Regions from separate parts of the Undibacterium sp. TC4M20W genome, predicted to be linked through region 2. Evidence: predicted binding sites of a transcription regulator. Region 2 holds the regulator's gene; each other region holds the start of a gene.
What was found. Region 2 encodes HrcA, which represses chaperone genes, less so after heat shock. Its sites were predicted from a motif close to TTAGCACTCNNNNNNNNNGAGTGCTAA; they were not measured.

Region 1 (5,077 bases), on a different contig from region 2:
GCTTGTATTCGCTCAGCGGTACCAACCAGGGCTGGCTGGGCAGCATGGGCAATCTGTACAACATTGATGCCAGGGGTTATTACAATGCAGAACCTGCCAATGACGACATCTCCAGCGCAACGACAGCCATCGCCCCCACATGGCAGACCTATGCAGAAGTGCTGGAAGCGAATCAGGTCAGCTGGAAGGTCTATCAGGAATGGGATAACTACGGCGACAACTACCTTGCCTATTTCAAAAATTTTCGTGTCAATGCTGACGGCAGCCGCTTGAACAGCAATTCGCCCCTGTATCAAAAAGCCCGTATATTGGCGCCAGGTGCCAGCGTGGGTGGTAGCAAAGGCGATGGTCTGGTCAGCGCCTTTGCCGATGATGTACGCAACCGCCGCTTGCCCCAGGTGTCATGGATATGTGCGCCCAATGACTATACCGAGCATGCACCCAACTCTCCAAATGCCGGTGAAAATCTGACGGCAAGACTATTGGCTGCCCTGGTGGCAGAACCCGAAGTCTGGGCCAAAACTGTTTTCTTGCTGATGTATGATGAAAACGATGGTTTCTTTGACCATGTCCCGCCAGATATTCCTCCGGTAACGACTGCCATGGGACGATCAACCCTGGCAGATAACGGCTATTATGAAAAGTCCGGCAATGAACCAGTAGGCCTGGGGCCGCGCGTACCCATGCTGGTGATTTCGCCATGGAGCAAAGGCGGCAAAGTCTGCTCTCAGTTATTTGATCACACCTCAAAGTTACGCTTTCTTGAAGAGTGGCTGGTCAATGGTCTGGGTAAAAACCGGGCTGCAGTCAGTTGTAACCAGATATCGCCATGGCGGCGCACTGTCTGCGGTGACCTGACGTCGGCATTTGACTTCAAGTCGCCTGACCAGAACTGGCCTGCCACCGTCCCTAAAACTGCCGCCTATGTGCCGGTTAATGGCAAGCCTTATCCGGTACCTCCAGTCAACCAGATCCAGCCGCAGCAAGAGTCTTATCAGGCGCTGCAGGGCCCACGCCCAGCCTGTCGCCTGTCGTATGAGCTGGCAGTACAAACCCGCCAGAATGCCAGCAAACAGCTTGAAGTCAGCTTCACCAACACTGGTACTACGGGCGCCGCCTTCATCGTGTACTCCAGAGCCCGCACAGATGGTCCATGGTATTACACAGTCGAAGCTGGCAAGCAGATACAGAAAGAAGTCTGGAACTGGAGCGGTGACAGTTATCACCTCGCAGTCTATGGGCCCAATGGCTTCATGCGCGAATGCCGGGGCAGCAGCACCGCCACAAACAGGCCTGAAGTGCAGACTATGCATGACACTGTCAACGGCAAGCTCGTGCTGACCCTGTCCAATACAGACAGTAGCCAGACTTGCACGCTGATCATCAGCGACAATGCCTATGGCAGCTTGTCAAGCATGCACACCCTGGTAGCCGGACAAAGTTTGCGGCTCGACTATAGCCTGAGCAACAGTTTTGGCTGGTATGACTTCAGTGTGAGTAGCAGCAACGACGCTCAATTCCTGCACAGGCTGGCTGGCCATATCGAAGCAACGGCAAATAATAATTTTAACAGCCGTTGCGACCCCCGCATAGGCGGGAAACGCAGCACAGCCCGCCTCAGCAGCAGCACACCACAGATAGCAAGAGGCAGCAACATCACGGTCACCTACGAGGTACCACAGGCACAGCTCAGCACAAAAAACTGGATAGGTGTATACGCCGCCGGTGTGGTACCAGGCACGGCCAATTCATTGGCCTGGCAATATGCCAGCAGCATGCAGGGCAATCTCACGCTCAATACAGCTAACCTGACCACCGGCAACTACATGCTTTGGTATTTATATAATGATGCTTATACAGCCCTGACCGCACCGCTGGCATTAACGATAGTGTAATGCCGGGGATGCCTGTCATTGAAATGTTGAGAATGGCAGGGATGGGATGCCTGCTTGCAAACTATCTTGGGGTTGCAAAAATATCGATGTGATCCACACCTGAGCTGACGAATGCATCCATGACTTTGTCGTGATCAGCACCGCAATGCTGGAGTGAACCATCCAAAGCAATCACGCTGATGTCATAAGCCAGAGTATCAAGGAACTTCAGATATTCGCGCCCATCGACACCACTGATAGCCGGCATTGCAGTAGGTGAAAACTCACTGATGATCAAAGGTTTGCAACGCTCCAGCAGATTACGCGCACCGAATAAAGCATTGTATTCGGCGCCTTCAATATCAATCTTGATGAAATCGACACCACCATCAAGACCTCTGTAGTCGTCCAGCTTCATGGCGGCGACAGTCCGGCTAGCCCGCAACAATGTCATGTCATCACTCAAGGTCGAAGTAGTGCCGTTGCTGTATGAAGTATTCAACGATAACAAGCCACAAGATCTGCCTGCAGCAAATTGCAACACAGAAATTTGCGCGTATGAATTCAATTTCTTGCTTGCCTCCAGTAATTTGCAATTCTCGGCATTGGGCTCGACTGCAAACACTTTGCCAGAATCACCAACAAGACTTGCCGCCAATAAAGAAAAGTATCCAATATTTGCGCCTATATCAAGAACCCGCATTCCAGGCTTGACGTATTGCTTAAAAATGCTTGTTACATGCGGCTCGTACGAAGCGTTTGCCATATGTACACCAACGGCATGATCGTCCAGGTCCACATAAATCCTGAATCCTTCGATCTGTCGTTCAGCAATATTTTGGGCCTGTGAAACCAATAAATTCCTGTTCTGAAACTCCACGGACTGAACATATGACTTGACAACTTTATCTAGATCCACGCCACTCATGCCGGAATGTCCCCGGCATTCTTCGGGATTTGGATTTCTCCCCAGAATCAGGCGAAAGCAATAATAAATATCGGCAAGTGAAGCGACTTTGGGAAAATGGTTGTCCTGATAATAATTTTCCAATACCAGCACATCCTGCGTCAAAGTCTTTTGACCAAATAATTTTTTTAAAAAATTCATTGAAATACTTCTCAAAATCGAGCCTGCGCTCAATCTAATCATCAGGCAAAACCCGAATCAGGTTAATTAAACAATAATGCAAAGATGGAGCAATACATTATTAAAAATGAAATTACTTAACAGAACGACATAATCCATTCTTTAGATAACAGACAACTTACTCGACATTCCACAAAGTGCCGACTAAACAACTGAGATTCTTCTAAACAACTGAAATTCTTCTAAACAGAGTGAAGACATCCCGCTAATTGTTTGATTTTAAATATGTTTTTTAGTTCAATTTATCAAACTGCAACATTATTATTTTTTCAGGCCAAACTTTAGCCCTTGAAAAGCCATCCCCCCGCCCATATACTTAGCACTCGTTGAGAGAGAGTGCTAACGAGTCCCTCTCCAGCTAATTGAATTCCAATAGTAATTACTCGCAAAATTTAAAGGAGCTTGTATGAACCTTCGTCCCCTGCACGATCGCCTGATCGTGAAACGCCTGGATCAAGAAACAAAGACTGCATCCGGTATCGTTCTGCCTGACGCTGCTGCTGAAAAGCCAGATCAAGGTGAAGTACTGGCAGTTGGTCCTGGCAAATTGCTGGACAACGGTACAGTTCGCGCCCTGGACGTTAAAGTTGGCGACCGCGTTTTGTTCGGTAAATATTCTGGTCAGGCTGTCAAAGTTGACGGCAACGAAGTTCTGGTGATGCGTGAAGAAGATATCTTCGCGGTCGTACAGAAGTAATCGACATCCACGATATCAATTAAAGAATTCGGAGAATTAATATGGCAGCTAAACAAGTAATTTTTGGCGATGACGCACGTGCGAAGATCGTCAATGGCGTCAACATCCTGGCGAACGCAGTTAAAGTAACTCTGGGCCCTAAAGGCCGTAACGTCGTTCTGGAACGCTCTTTTGGCGCGCCTACAGTCACCAAAGACGGTGTTTCTGTAGCTAAAGAAATCGAACTGAAAGACAAGCTGGAAAACATGGGTGCACAACTGGTGAAAGAAGTGGCTTCCCGCACTTCTGACAACGCTGGTGACGGTACAACCACAGCGACAGTTCTGGCACAGGCCATCGTTCGCGAAGGTTTCAAATATGTAGCAGCTGGCTTCAACCCAACTGACTTGAAACGCGGTATCGACAAAGCGGTGACAGCCATCGTTGCTGAAATCAAAACTCTGTCCAAGCCTACAACAACCAACAAAGAAATCGCTCAAGTTGGTTCCATCTCTGCTAACTCCGATGCCAACATCGGCGATATCATTGCAAAAGCAATGGACAAAGTCGGCAAAGAAGGCGTGATCACTGTTGAAGACGGCAAATCCCTGGATAACGAACTCGACATCGTTGAAGGTATGCAGTTTGACCGTGGCTACCTGTCACCATACTTCATCAACAATCCAGAAAAACAATCCGTTATCCTGGAAAACCCGTTCATCCTGTTGTTCGACAAAAAAATCTCGAACATCCGTGATCTGCTGCCAGTATTGGAACAAGTTGCAAAATCCGGCCGCCCACTGTTGATCATCGCTGAAGATGTTGATGGCGAAGCGCTGGCAACTCTGGTTGTGAACAACATCCGTGGCATCCTGAAAACTGCAGCTGTTAAAGCTCCAGGCTTCGGTGACCGTCGCAAAGCCATGCTGGAAGACATCGCTATCCTGACCGGTGGTCAAGTGATTGCTGAAGAAGTTGGCCTGACACTGGAAAAAGCAACTCTGGCTGATCTGGGTCAAGCCAAACGCATCGAAATCGGTAAAGAAAACACGACAGTAATCGATGGCGCTGGCCAGGCTGTCGGTATCGAAGCACGCGTTAAACAAATCCGCGCGCAAATCGAAGAAGCAACTTCTGACTACGACCGTGAAAAACTGCAAGAACGCGTTGCCAAACTGGCAGGCGGCGTTGCTGTGATCAAGGTTGGTGCTGCAACTGAAGTTGAAATGAAAGAGAAAAAAGCACGCGTTGAAGATGCTCTGCATGCAACTCGCGCTGCCGTAGAAGAAGGCGTTGTTCCTGGCGGTGGCGTTGCCCTGCTGCGCGCACGTCAAGCTGCTGGCGACATCAAAGGCGACAATCCAGATCAAGAAGCAGGTA
Region 2 (5,077 bases):
GTCTTTGGCAACTTTTTGTCTGATCTTGCTGAGTTTTCCTGCGGTTTGCAGGTAGGCAAGCCTGGCTTTTTCTTCCTGTGCTTTCAGGGCATCCATGTCGGTGGCATTCGACAACTGCGCCAACTGGGCTGACAGCGTGGCAAATTCTTCGTGCAATTTTTCAGGCGCGACGTGAAAGCGCCGTGCCGTCGTGTGTATCACTTCTACGCGGTTTTCCACGACGCGCAGACGGGCAGGGTCGAGTTCTGTGCGGCTCAGGTAAACATTGAGTGCGTAGGTGGTTTCCTGCAAATTGATGCAGGCAGATTCCAGCGCATCGGTGACGGGTTTGAGCGCCGCATCGTAATCGATTAGCTTCAACAGCTTTTGCTGGATGGCAGTCAGTTGCGACAAGACAGGATGCTCGGATTCAGAAATCAATGCGGCTGCCTCTTGTCCGGCTTCCAGCAGACTGGCAGCGTGAGCCAGACGACTGTGCTCCTGGCTGATGCTTTCCCATTCACCGGGCTTGATCTGCAATTTATCGAGTTCGCCGACCTGCCATTCCAGACGCTCGCGCTCTTGCAAGACGCTCTTGGCATTGGTCTCAAATTCTTCACGTTGCTTGCTGATATTGCGCCAGGCGCGGTAACGCAAGCCTACTTCGGTGACTTGCTCTTGCAAGCCGCCTTGCATGTCCAGCAAGTCGCGCTGTGCCTCGGTTTTCAACAAGGATTGGTGTGCATGCTGGCCATGGATATCTACGAGCATGTCGCCTATCTCGCGCAATTGCCCTGCAGTGGCGGTGATGCCATTGATCCAGGCCTTGGAACGGCCTGCATTATCGATGGTACGCCGCAAGATCAGCGGTTGATCCTGGTCAAAGAATTCATGTTCTTTGAGCCAGGTGGCGAGTGTTTCATTGACGGCAAATTCTGCACTGATATCAGTTTTGCTGGCAGATTCTCTTACCATGCTGGCGTCACCCCGGCCACCGAGGGCCAGGGTCAGGGCATCGATCAAAATGGACTTACCCGCACCGGTTTCACCGGTCAGCACACTGAAGCCTGAAGAAAATTCCAACTCCAGCGTATCAACAATGACAAAATCTCGTATGGCAAGCGTGCGCAACATAATGGGCAGACATGAAGGAATTTGTTAAGAAAATGGTGCCGGAAAGTACCAGCCAGCATAGCGAAATCGCTATTTTAGCAACAGCCTGTGACTTCTGTGTTTGTAAGAGTGGGCGAAAAAATTAATTCAGCGCACCCTCTACCGATGGATATTCATTCCAGTGCAGTTTCTCGCGCAAGGTGTTGTAATAATTCCAGCCGGGAGGATGCAGGAAGGTTACCGTATGGGCAGAACGGTTCACGATAATCCTGTCCTGATGCTGCAGGCTGGCAAAATTTTGCATATCAAAATTCAAGCTGATATCGCGTCCGGCCACGATGGTGATGACGATTTCGCTACTGTCTGGCAAGACGATGGGCCGGTTCGACAAGGCATGCGGCGCAATTGGCACCATCGCAATGCCTGACAGGCTGGGGTGCAGCAGCGGGCCGCCAGCAGAAAGGGCATAGGCAGTGGAGCCTGTCGGCGTCGAAACGATGAGACCATCTGAGCGCTGGTTATACATGAAGTGTCCATCTACCTCGACACGTAATTCCACCATCCCTGAGCCTGCACCACGTGAGACCACGATGTCATTGAAAGCCACACCACTGAAAATCTGGTTGCCATCGCGGGTCACGATGGCCTGCAACAAGCTGCGGCGCTCGGACACATATTTGCCATCCAGCATTTCTGTTATGACAGGGATCATGCGGTCAAGTGCAATATCGGTAATGAAACCCAGTCTGCCCTGGTTGATACCAATCAGAGGAATATTGTAGGGTGCCAGTTGCCGTGCTATGCCCAGCATGGTGCCATCGCCGCCAACGACGATGGCGACATCGGCCAGCTTGCCTATCTCAGGCACGGGCATGCTGCTGAATTCGCTCAACTGCAGATATTGCGCGGTTTCTGCCTCGATGACGACGCGGTGTCCGGCGCTCGCGAGAAAATTGGCCAGTTCCTTAATCGAGTCAGCAATGCCTGTCGCATTCGATTTTCCAACAAGTGCAATGGTTTTGGCCTGTACTGTCATAAACAAAGGTAGGGTGACATGATGCCTGAGATTAGAACATAATTAGGGCATCTATGAATGGAATGAGTGCTCTTTATGGCAATTAAAGCAGTTTTGCTGGACCTCGATGATACTTTGTGGCCGGTTGCGCCAGTTATTCGTCATGCTGAATCCGTTTTGCAGCAATGGTTGCATGAACACGCACCTCTTGTGGCGCAAAATTACAATGTGGAAAAATTGCGTGAGCGCAGGAATTTGCTGGTAGCGAGCGACCAGCGTTTTCAATACGATTTATGGGCTCTGCGTCATACCTTGTTGAAACAGGTTTTTGATGAGCATGGCGTGGAAGCCGAAAAAGCCGACCAGGCCATGGCCGTTTTTGCCGATGCCCGTAACAAAGTCGATTTGTACAGCGATGTCAAACCCGCCTTGCAGGCTTTGCAAGAAAAACTGTTGCTAGGCACAGTCTCGAATGGTTTTGCCGATTTGCAGGCGATAGGCCTGGCGCATCACTTCAAGGTGTCTATCGCTGCCTATCGTTTTGGCTGTGCCAAGCCCGACCCTAGGATATTCCTGGCCGCTTGCCAGGAGCTGGGCCTGGAACCTGCAGAAGTATTATATGTTGGCGATGATTTATTGCTCGATGTGCAAGGTGCGCAACAGGCGGGATTAAAAGGCGGCTGGATGAACCGCCAGGGTTTAAAAATTGAAGATGAGCGCCATCTGCATATCAAGCCGGATGCGGAATTTGCCAATCTGCATGACCTGACTCTATGGCTATGAATTTTTCTATGTTCATGTCAGTCATGAACGCATAAAATGAAACCATGCAACTAGATATCCGCGCACAAACTTTATTAAAAGCCCTGGTCGAGCGTTATATCGCCGACGGCCAGCCTGTGGGTTCCCGTGCCTTGTCCAAAATATCTGGCCTGGAATTATCCCCGGCGACGATACGCAACGTCATGGCCGACCTGGAAGAAATGGGCTTCGTAGCAAGCCCGCATACTTCTGCGGGCCGTATCCCCACGCCCAGGGGCTATCGCGTTTTCGTTGATACCTTGCTTACTGTGCAAGATGTGAATGGCGCAGCCATGGATTCGCGCCTGCAGTCCAGCCTGCAATCAAATATGAATGCACAGTCGCCGCAAAAACTGATTGCGAACGCGGCGCAGATATTATCGTCCTTGTCACAATTTGCCGGTGTCGTCATGACGCCGCGTACTGAGTCGATTTTCCAGCAGGTAGAATTCTTGCGCCTGTCAGAAAAACGTATCTTGCTGGTAGTGGTGGCACCTGGTGGCGAAGTGCATAACCGTCTGTTGTTGACCGATGTTGATTACACGCCAACGCAGTTGGTGCAGGCCGCCAATTACCTGAACCAGAACTTTGGTGGCTTGAGCTTTACCGACGCACGCACCCGTATCAACAGTGAGTTGCGGGAATTGCAAAATGATATGACCAGGCTCATGCAGGCGGCGGTAGAGGCGGGCAGCAATGCCATGGATGAGGATAATGACGAGGTCGTTATCTCTGGTGAGCGTAATTTGCTGAATGTGCAAGACCTGTCGTCAAATATGAGTTCCCTGCGCAAGCTGTTTGATATGTTCGAGCAAAAAAACAGCCTCATGCAATTACTTGATGTATCCAGCAAGGCAACTGGTGTGCAGATATTTATCGGCGGCGAATCACAACTGGTACCCATGGAAGAAATGAGTATTGTCACAGCGCCCTATGGGGTGAACGGCAAGATAGTGGGTACCCTGGGTGTCATAGGACCTACCCGCATGGCCTATGAAAGAGTTATCCCCATCGTAGACATCACTTCAAAATTATTATCTAATGCACTTAGTCAGTAATAAAGCATTAAGATACAGTGTGAAATAGCGAAGCAAATAAGCAAAAACAAGCAAACATTGATGCGCATACAGGGTTGCTATGGAAAAGAAAAACGCTAAGATTTTATTGATTGATGATAATGATGTCACCCGCGAGGTGCTCAGGGTCATATTGCGCAGCGAGGGTTATAACGTCGTTGGCGAAGCTACCGATGGTGGCACTGGCCTGGAAATGGCAGTGAAACTCAAACCTGACCTGATCTTGCTCGATATTGTCATGCCCAAGATCAGTGGTACTGAAATCCTGCCCCGCATCCGCGAATTGTTGCCAGACTCAAGGGTTTTGATGGTAACAGCCAATAAAGACCAGGATACGATTACGGAAGTAGTCAAGAATGGCATCCACGGCTATATCCTCAAGCCATTCAATGCGCAAAAGATCATAGGAACTGTCGAGGCTGTCGTAGCCAAGATCAATAAATAGGCTGGAATTAAGCTGGAAAGCGCACACCGGGTTGCTATGGCCGGGTGCGCTTGTCAGGCTAAAGTTGGGGGATTTCTCTTTACTTTAAGCTTTGCGCTTACGATTCAAGCCTTGTGTTCGCAATTAGGCTTGGTGCAATTGCCATAAATTGCCAGTGCATGTTCAGCAATCTTGAAGCCGCGTTCCAGGGCGACTGTTTGCTGGCGTTGTTCGATTTCTTCGTCAAAAAATTCTTCCACACGGCCACAGTCCAGGCAGACCAGATGGTCATGGTGTGAACCCTCGTTCAATTCAAAAATGGCTTTGCCAGTCTCAAAATGATTCCGGTTTAACAGTCCGGCCTGTTCAAACTGGGTCAGGACGCGGTACACAGTTGCCAGACCGACATCCATATTTTCATTGAGCAGGATCTTATATACATCTTCTGCTGTCAGATGACGAACCTTGCTGCTCTGGAAGATTTCCAGGATTTTCAGGCGGGGCAGAGTGGCTTTCAGACCGCTGGCTTTGAGGTTTGGGGAGCTGTTTGTCATGTTTTCGATCAAAAAATTGCTATCTGCTTTATGATATCGGGTTTTAGGGCTTGTTGCTCAATTAAGAGGTTATCTATGCAACTGTTGTTTTCAGGTTTAACGCGGAATAAGATGA
Region 3 (5,077 bases), on a different contig from region 2:
TTGTTGATTGATCACTATATCAAGCTATGAAAATTCTGAAGCACCTGGCCAGCATGCTGATGGCTCTGAGCCTGCTTGCTTGCGCCCCGGCCCAGGAAAAATTCAATAACACCGATCTGACCGGCCTTGATTACGCCAAAGACTTTGCCCTGACAGATCACAATGGCAAGCCGCGCACCCTGGCAGATTTCAAGGGCAAGGCGGTAGTCATCTTCTTTGGCTATACCCAATGCCCGGATGTCTGCCCGACCACCATGGCAGAAATGGCGAGTGTCATGAAATTACTGGGCCCGGATGCCGACAAGGTGCAAGTCTTGTTTGTGACCCTGGACCCTGAACGCGATACCCAGGCTTTGCTGGCCAACTATGTGCCCAATTTTGATAAGCGCTTCCTGGGTTTGTATGGCGATGCTGCCGCAACGGCCAAAGTTGCCAAAGAATTCAAAGTGTTTTATCAAAAGGTAGAAGGCAAAACACCCGGCAGCTATACCATGGACCATACGGCAGGCAGTTATGTATTTGATCCTCAGGGGCGCATCCGTTTATTCTTGCGCCATGGACAGGGAGCAGAGCCTGTCGCTCATGATTTGAAAATCCTGTTGAAGTAAAGCGGCAGACAATACCAAGCAGACGTCATTCAGGCCACGAAATGAGCGGCGAAATTGGCCACGAAACCGACCACGAATAGTCCCGCGCTTGATCACAAAAATGACCACAAAGCCGCTGGACAAAACAAAAGGCACTCTCGCGAGTGCCTTTTTCTTTTGTTACAGCCTATTTTGATTATGCAAAACTGCTGAGGCTGCCCTTCATTTTTTTCAGCGCTGCGCTTTCGATCTGACGTATGCGTTCGGCAGACACGCCGTATTCATCGGCCAGTTCGTGCAGGGTAGAGCCTGTACCATCATCATTTTTCAACCAGCGTGATTCTATGATATGGCGTGAGCGTGCATCCAGCTTGGACAATGCAGATTCCAGGCCTTCGCTTTGCAGACGGTCATACTGGCGCGTTTCCAGAACACGGGTAGGCTCGTCGGATTCAGTCTTCAGATAAGCGATAGGAGCGAATTTTTCATCGTCATCATCCGTCGGTGCATCCAGAGCAATATCATGGCCGGACAAACGCATTTCCATTTCGATGACTTCTTCGCGTTTGACATCCAGCGTTGATGCCAGGGCATCAATTTGCTTTGGTGTCATCGCGTCCAGGCCTTCTTTATGGCTGCGCAGGTTAAAGAACAGTTTGCGCTGGGCTTTGGTCGTTGCTACTTTGACCAGGCGCCAGTTTTTCAAAATGTACTCATGCATTTCAGCCTTGATCCAGTGCATGGCATAGGACACCAGACGTACGCCCTGGTCAGGGTCAAAGCGTTTAACGGCTTTCATCAGGCCGATATTGCCTTCCTGGATCAGGTCAGCATGGGGCAAGCCATAGCCGAGGTAACCGCGGGCGATGGAGACGACCAGGCGCAAATGTGACATAACCAGTTGCTGCGCAGCAGCCAGATCATTGTCATTACGTAATTTGTTCGCAAAGTCTATCTCTTCCTGATGCGTGAGCATAGGCAGACGATTGACTGCAGAAATATAGGCATCAATATTACCCAGCGTGCCACTAAAACCTAGAGCCAGCGCTGTGCTGTCTGTTGCAGGGATCAATTGTGTAGATGTAGTTGCCATTTTTCCTCCTTATTGCTGCCTTAAGAGTATCAATTACTCCTTTTGGCACTTTCAAGTTCCTATATTAGCACTCTCTTGAGAAGAGTGCTAATACTCAGATTCTATGAAGTTCATCAAATAAATCTATTGAAAAACAAGCATTCATTTGCAACATGTATAGTGCTTAGATAGATGCCCGGGTGGAAAGTTGCAATCAATTCGCTGCAAATTGTAAAAGCCTTTTGCAAAAATCACGATGCGCAGACTGCTGCAATGGTGCACGATCACTAGCGACTATTAGAGATACTAGCGATTACCAATGATCATCGAGTACCAGCAAGCAGTCAGCACTATGAAGACGAAGCAAGAACAGATTTATTGTGCGCTTATTGAGCAAAATTGAGCAAATAGCGCGAAGAACTCAGCTTGCGCGCGCCAATTGCCTTCTTACCGACAGAAAAACACCAACCAGCCCAAGCAACATGCTAACAGCCAGTAGTATGGCGCTCTGTACGATACCCAACGGAGCAAGGTGAAATTCCGATGCATATAATTTAGCAAATTCTGCAATTGCCTTGTTCAAGGGTTGCAGGGACGCCGCGATCAGGCCCAGTGCGAGGCCGCCTGCAAGCAAGCCCAGCAAGGCGCCGGTATAGTAATAAGGCTTGTGGATGAAACTATTGGTCGCCCCCAGCAGGCGCGATACGGCAATTTCTGCCCTGTGCGAAATCACCTGCAGACGGGTGGCATTAAATACCACCACGATCACCACCACACCCAGAGTGGCAGCCAGGAACAACAAACCTAGCTGCATGATTTGCACCAGTGCTGCCAGGCGCTTGACCCAGGCAGAATCGAGTTGCACGACATCGACATCCTGCATTTGCTTTATTTCTTCGACCAGCGCCTCTATCTTGCCAGCATCACTATTCGACATGGACAAGACATAGGCGTCAGGCAGAGGATTGCCGCCGAGGGTAGATAAGACTTCTGCCAGATTGGATGATTGCTCAAGGCTGGCCAGGGCCTTGTCCTTGGGGACGAAGTTCAGGTTGGCCGTGATGTTTTTCTCTTTCAGCAATTTTTTCAGCGGTATCGACAAGGCTGTGGCAGTTGCCCTTGGGGTGTCCGGGCTGACGAAAATGCTGATTTCAGGTTCTATTGATAATTGCGAAGAAATGGGACGTATATTTTCCAGTAAGGTCAGGCCAGCGATGGGCAAGGCCAGCGCGATCGCCACGACCAGCACATTGAACAAGAAATTACCCGGGCTGCCACGCAAATGGCCGAACGCGCTCTTGATGGCGAACAAGTGTTGACGAAACCAGTTGGTCATGAATTCTTCCTTGTTATTCTGTACTGCAGGATCAGGCGGCCAGCGAGGATTTCCAGGTACTGACTACCTGGCCCTGGCTCAGGTAAATCACGCGGCTGGCCTGATCGAGAAATTGTTCATCATGGCTGGAGATAATGCAGGTCACACCGGCGCTCTGGAAAGCCTTCAGTGCTCCCAGCACCTTGTTGGCATTGTCACGGTCCAGAAAGGCGGTAGGTTCATCCGCCAGAATAATCTGTGGCCGGTTGACGATGGCACGGGCTATCGCCACCCGCTGCTGCTCACCACCAGACAGTGCCAGCGGCAGGGAATAAGCCTTGTCTGGCAGGCCAACTTTTTCCAGCGCTATGCGGGCACGGGTCTCAGCTTCAGCGTGTGAAGCGCCGGTGACGATGATGGGCAGCATGACATTCGCCAGTACATGGCGGTCAGTCAGTAATTTCTGGTCTTGCAAAATCAGGCCCAGCTTGCGGCGCAGATAAGGCAGGCTGCTGGTTTTGAGTTTGCCTATGTCCTGGCCATTGACCTTGACATGGCCTGCCGTCGGTTTTTCTATCCCTGCAATCATCTTCAGCAAGGTAGATTTACCGGCACCAGACGGGCCAGTCAGGAAAATCAATTCACCGGCAGCAATTGATAATGAAACATCCTTGAGTGCATAAACATCTTGCGAATACTGTTTGCTGACGTGTTCAAATTCAATCATGATCGCGTTTGGCCTTTTTTTGTGCAATTAACTGAGCAGGGCGTCAACAAATTCCTGGGCGTTAAATGGTTGCAAATCTTCAATCTGCTCGCCTATACCGATGAAATACACAGGCACAGGGCGGTTCTTGGCGATTGCTGCCAGCACGCCACCTTTGGCAGTACCATCGAGCTTGGTGATGACCAGGCCAGTCAGTTGCAGGGCATCGTCAAAGGCCTTGACCTGGGCCAGTGCATTCTGGCCAGTATTGCCGTCGATGATGAGCAAGACTTCTTGCGGCGCGCCATCCATGCCTTTGGCGATAACACGTTTGATCTTCTTCAATTCTTCCATCAGATGCAACTGGGTAGGCAGGCGGCCAGCCGTATCTACCATGACTACATCAGTGCCACGAGCACGGGCAGATGCTACTGCATCAAACGCGACTGCCGCCGGATCGCCGGATTCTTGCGAGATCACCGTGACATTATTGCGCTCGCCCCAGATCGTCAGTTGTTCACGTGCTGCTGCGCGGAAGGTGTCGCCCGCAGCCAGCAAAACCGATTGCTGATGGGTTTGCATATGCTTGGCCAGCTTGCCTATGGTCGTGGTTTTGCCCGCACCATTGACGCCAGTGATCATCATGACCAGGGGTTGATAACGGCCCAGTTCCAGAGGCTTTTGCAAAGGCGTTAGCATTTCCAGCAACAAGACTTTGAGGGCGGCTTTGACTTGTTCGGCATCGGTCAGCTTTTCTTCCTTGACCTTTTTCTTCAAGCCATCCAGCAGGAACTGGGTAGCTTCGACACCGGCATCCGAGGTCAGCAGGGCAGCTTCGAGTTCTTCATACAAATCATCATCAATGCGGGCACCGATGAAGAGGGTGGTAAGATTCGAGGAAGTTTTGGCCAGACCGGCTTTCAGGCGGCTTAGCCATGAGCGTTTTTGCTCAGGTTCAGGAGCTTCAGCGGGAGCAAGCTCTGCCAATGCTGGCTTGACTTCAGCCACGGGCGCAGGAGCGGTAACAGTGGTGGCAATGGCAGGTGTAGCAACAACAGGTGCAGGACTGGCTGGCGCCGTAATAACGGGTGCCGGCTCAGCCACAACAGCCGGTGCCTCTTCTTTGGGCTTCTTTTTGAAAAAACTAAACATCGGGATATTTGGGAGTGCGGGCGGCATATAGCCAGCCCTGATATTAGAATGCTGCCATTTTAACAGACAGCGCAAGATAAACAGATTTAGCCGTAGCAAGCATGCAATGAAAACAAATAGTAATAAAAAAACAAAAAACACGGCTGCAAAAGCAGCACCGGTAAAACGTCAGCACCATCAAGTCCGCATTATAGGCGGCGTGTGGAAGCGCAGCCTGCTCAGCGTGGTCGATGCCGAGGGTTTGC

Region 1: groES (co-chaperone GroES) is a predicted target of HrcA. The motif match lies at 3,338-3,364, and genes of this name have one in related genera.
Region 3: rpoH (RNA polymerase sigma factor RpoH) is a predicted target of HrcA. The motif match lies at 1,745-1,771, and genes of this name have one in related genera.

The regions. Positions count from the first base shown of each region.
Region 1 is NZ_JBMPPI010000023.1:76,696-81,772, forward strand. Features, by position in the region: gene ACO0LL_RS22560 (phosphocholine-specific phospholipase C) at 1-1,895, shown strand, start outside; gene ACO0LL_RS22565 (FkbM family methyltransferase) at 1,957-2,982, opposite strand; gene groES (co-chaperone GroES) at 3,428-3,718, shown strand; gene groL (chaperonin GroEL) at 3,760-5,077, shown strand, end outside.
Region 2 is NZ_JBMPPI010000002.1:211,489-216,565, reverse strand. Features, by position in the region: gene recN (DNA repair protein RecN) at 1-1,113, opposite strand, end outside; gene ACO0LL_RS03500 (NAD kinase) at 1,235-2,128, opposite strand; gene ACO0LL_RS03495 (HAD family hydrolase) at 2,204-2,890, shown strand; gene hrcA (heat-inducible transcriptional repressor HrcA) at 2,935-3,966, shown strand; gene ACO0LL_RS03485 (response regulator) at 4,046-4,429, shown strand; gene fur (ferric iron uptake transcriptional regulator) at 4,534-4,962, opposite strand; gene ACO0LL_RS03475 (outer membrane protein assembly factor BamE) at 5,074-5,077, shown strand, end outside.
Region 3 is NZ_JBMPPI010000004.1:251,705-256,781, forward strand. Features, by position in the region: gene cyoE (heme o synthase) at 1-30, shown strand, start outside; gene ACO0LL_RS07470 (SCO family protein) at 27-608, shown strand; gene rpoH (RNA polymerase sigma factor RpoH) at 784-1,680, opposite strand; gene ACO0LL_RS07480 (cell division protein FtsX) at 2,081-2,995, opposite strand; gene ACO0LL_RS07485 (cell division ATP-binding protein FtsE) at 3,027-3,701, opposite strand; gene ftsY (signal recognition particle-docking protein FtsY) at 3,729-4,832, opposite strand; gene rsmD (16S rRNA (guanine(966)-N(2))-methyltransferase RsmD) at 4,939-5,077, shown strand, end outside.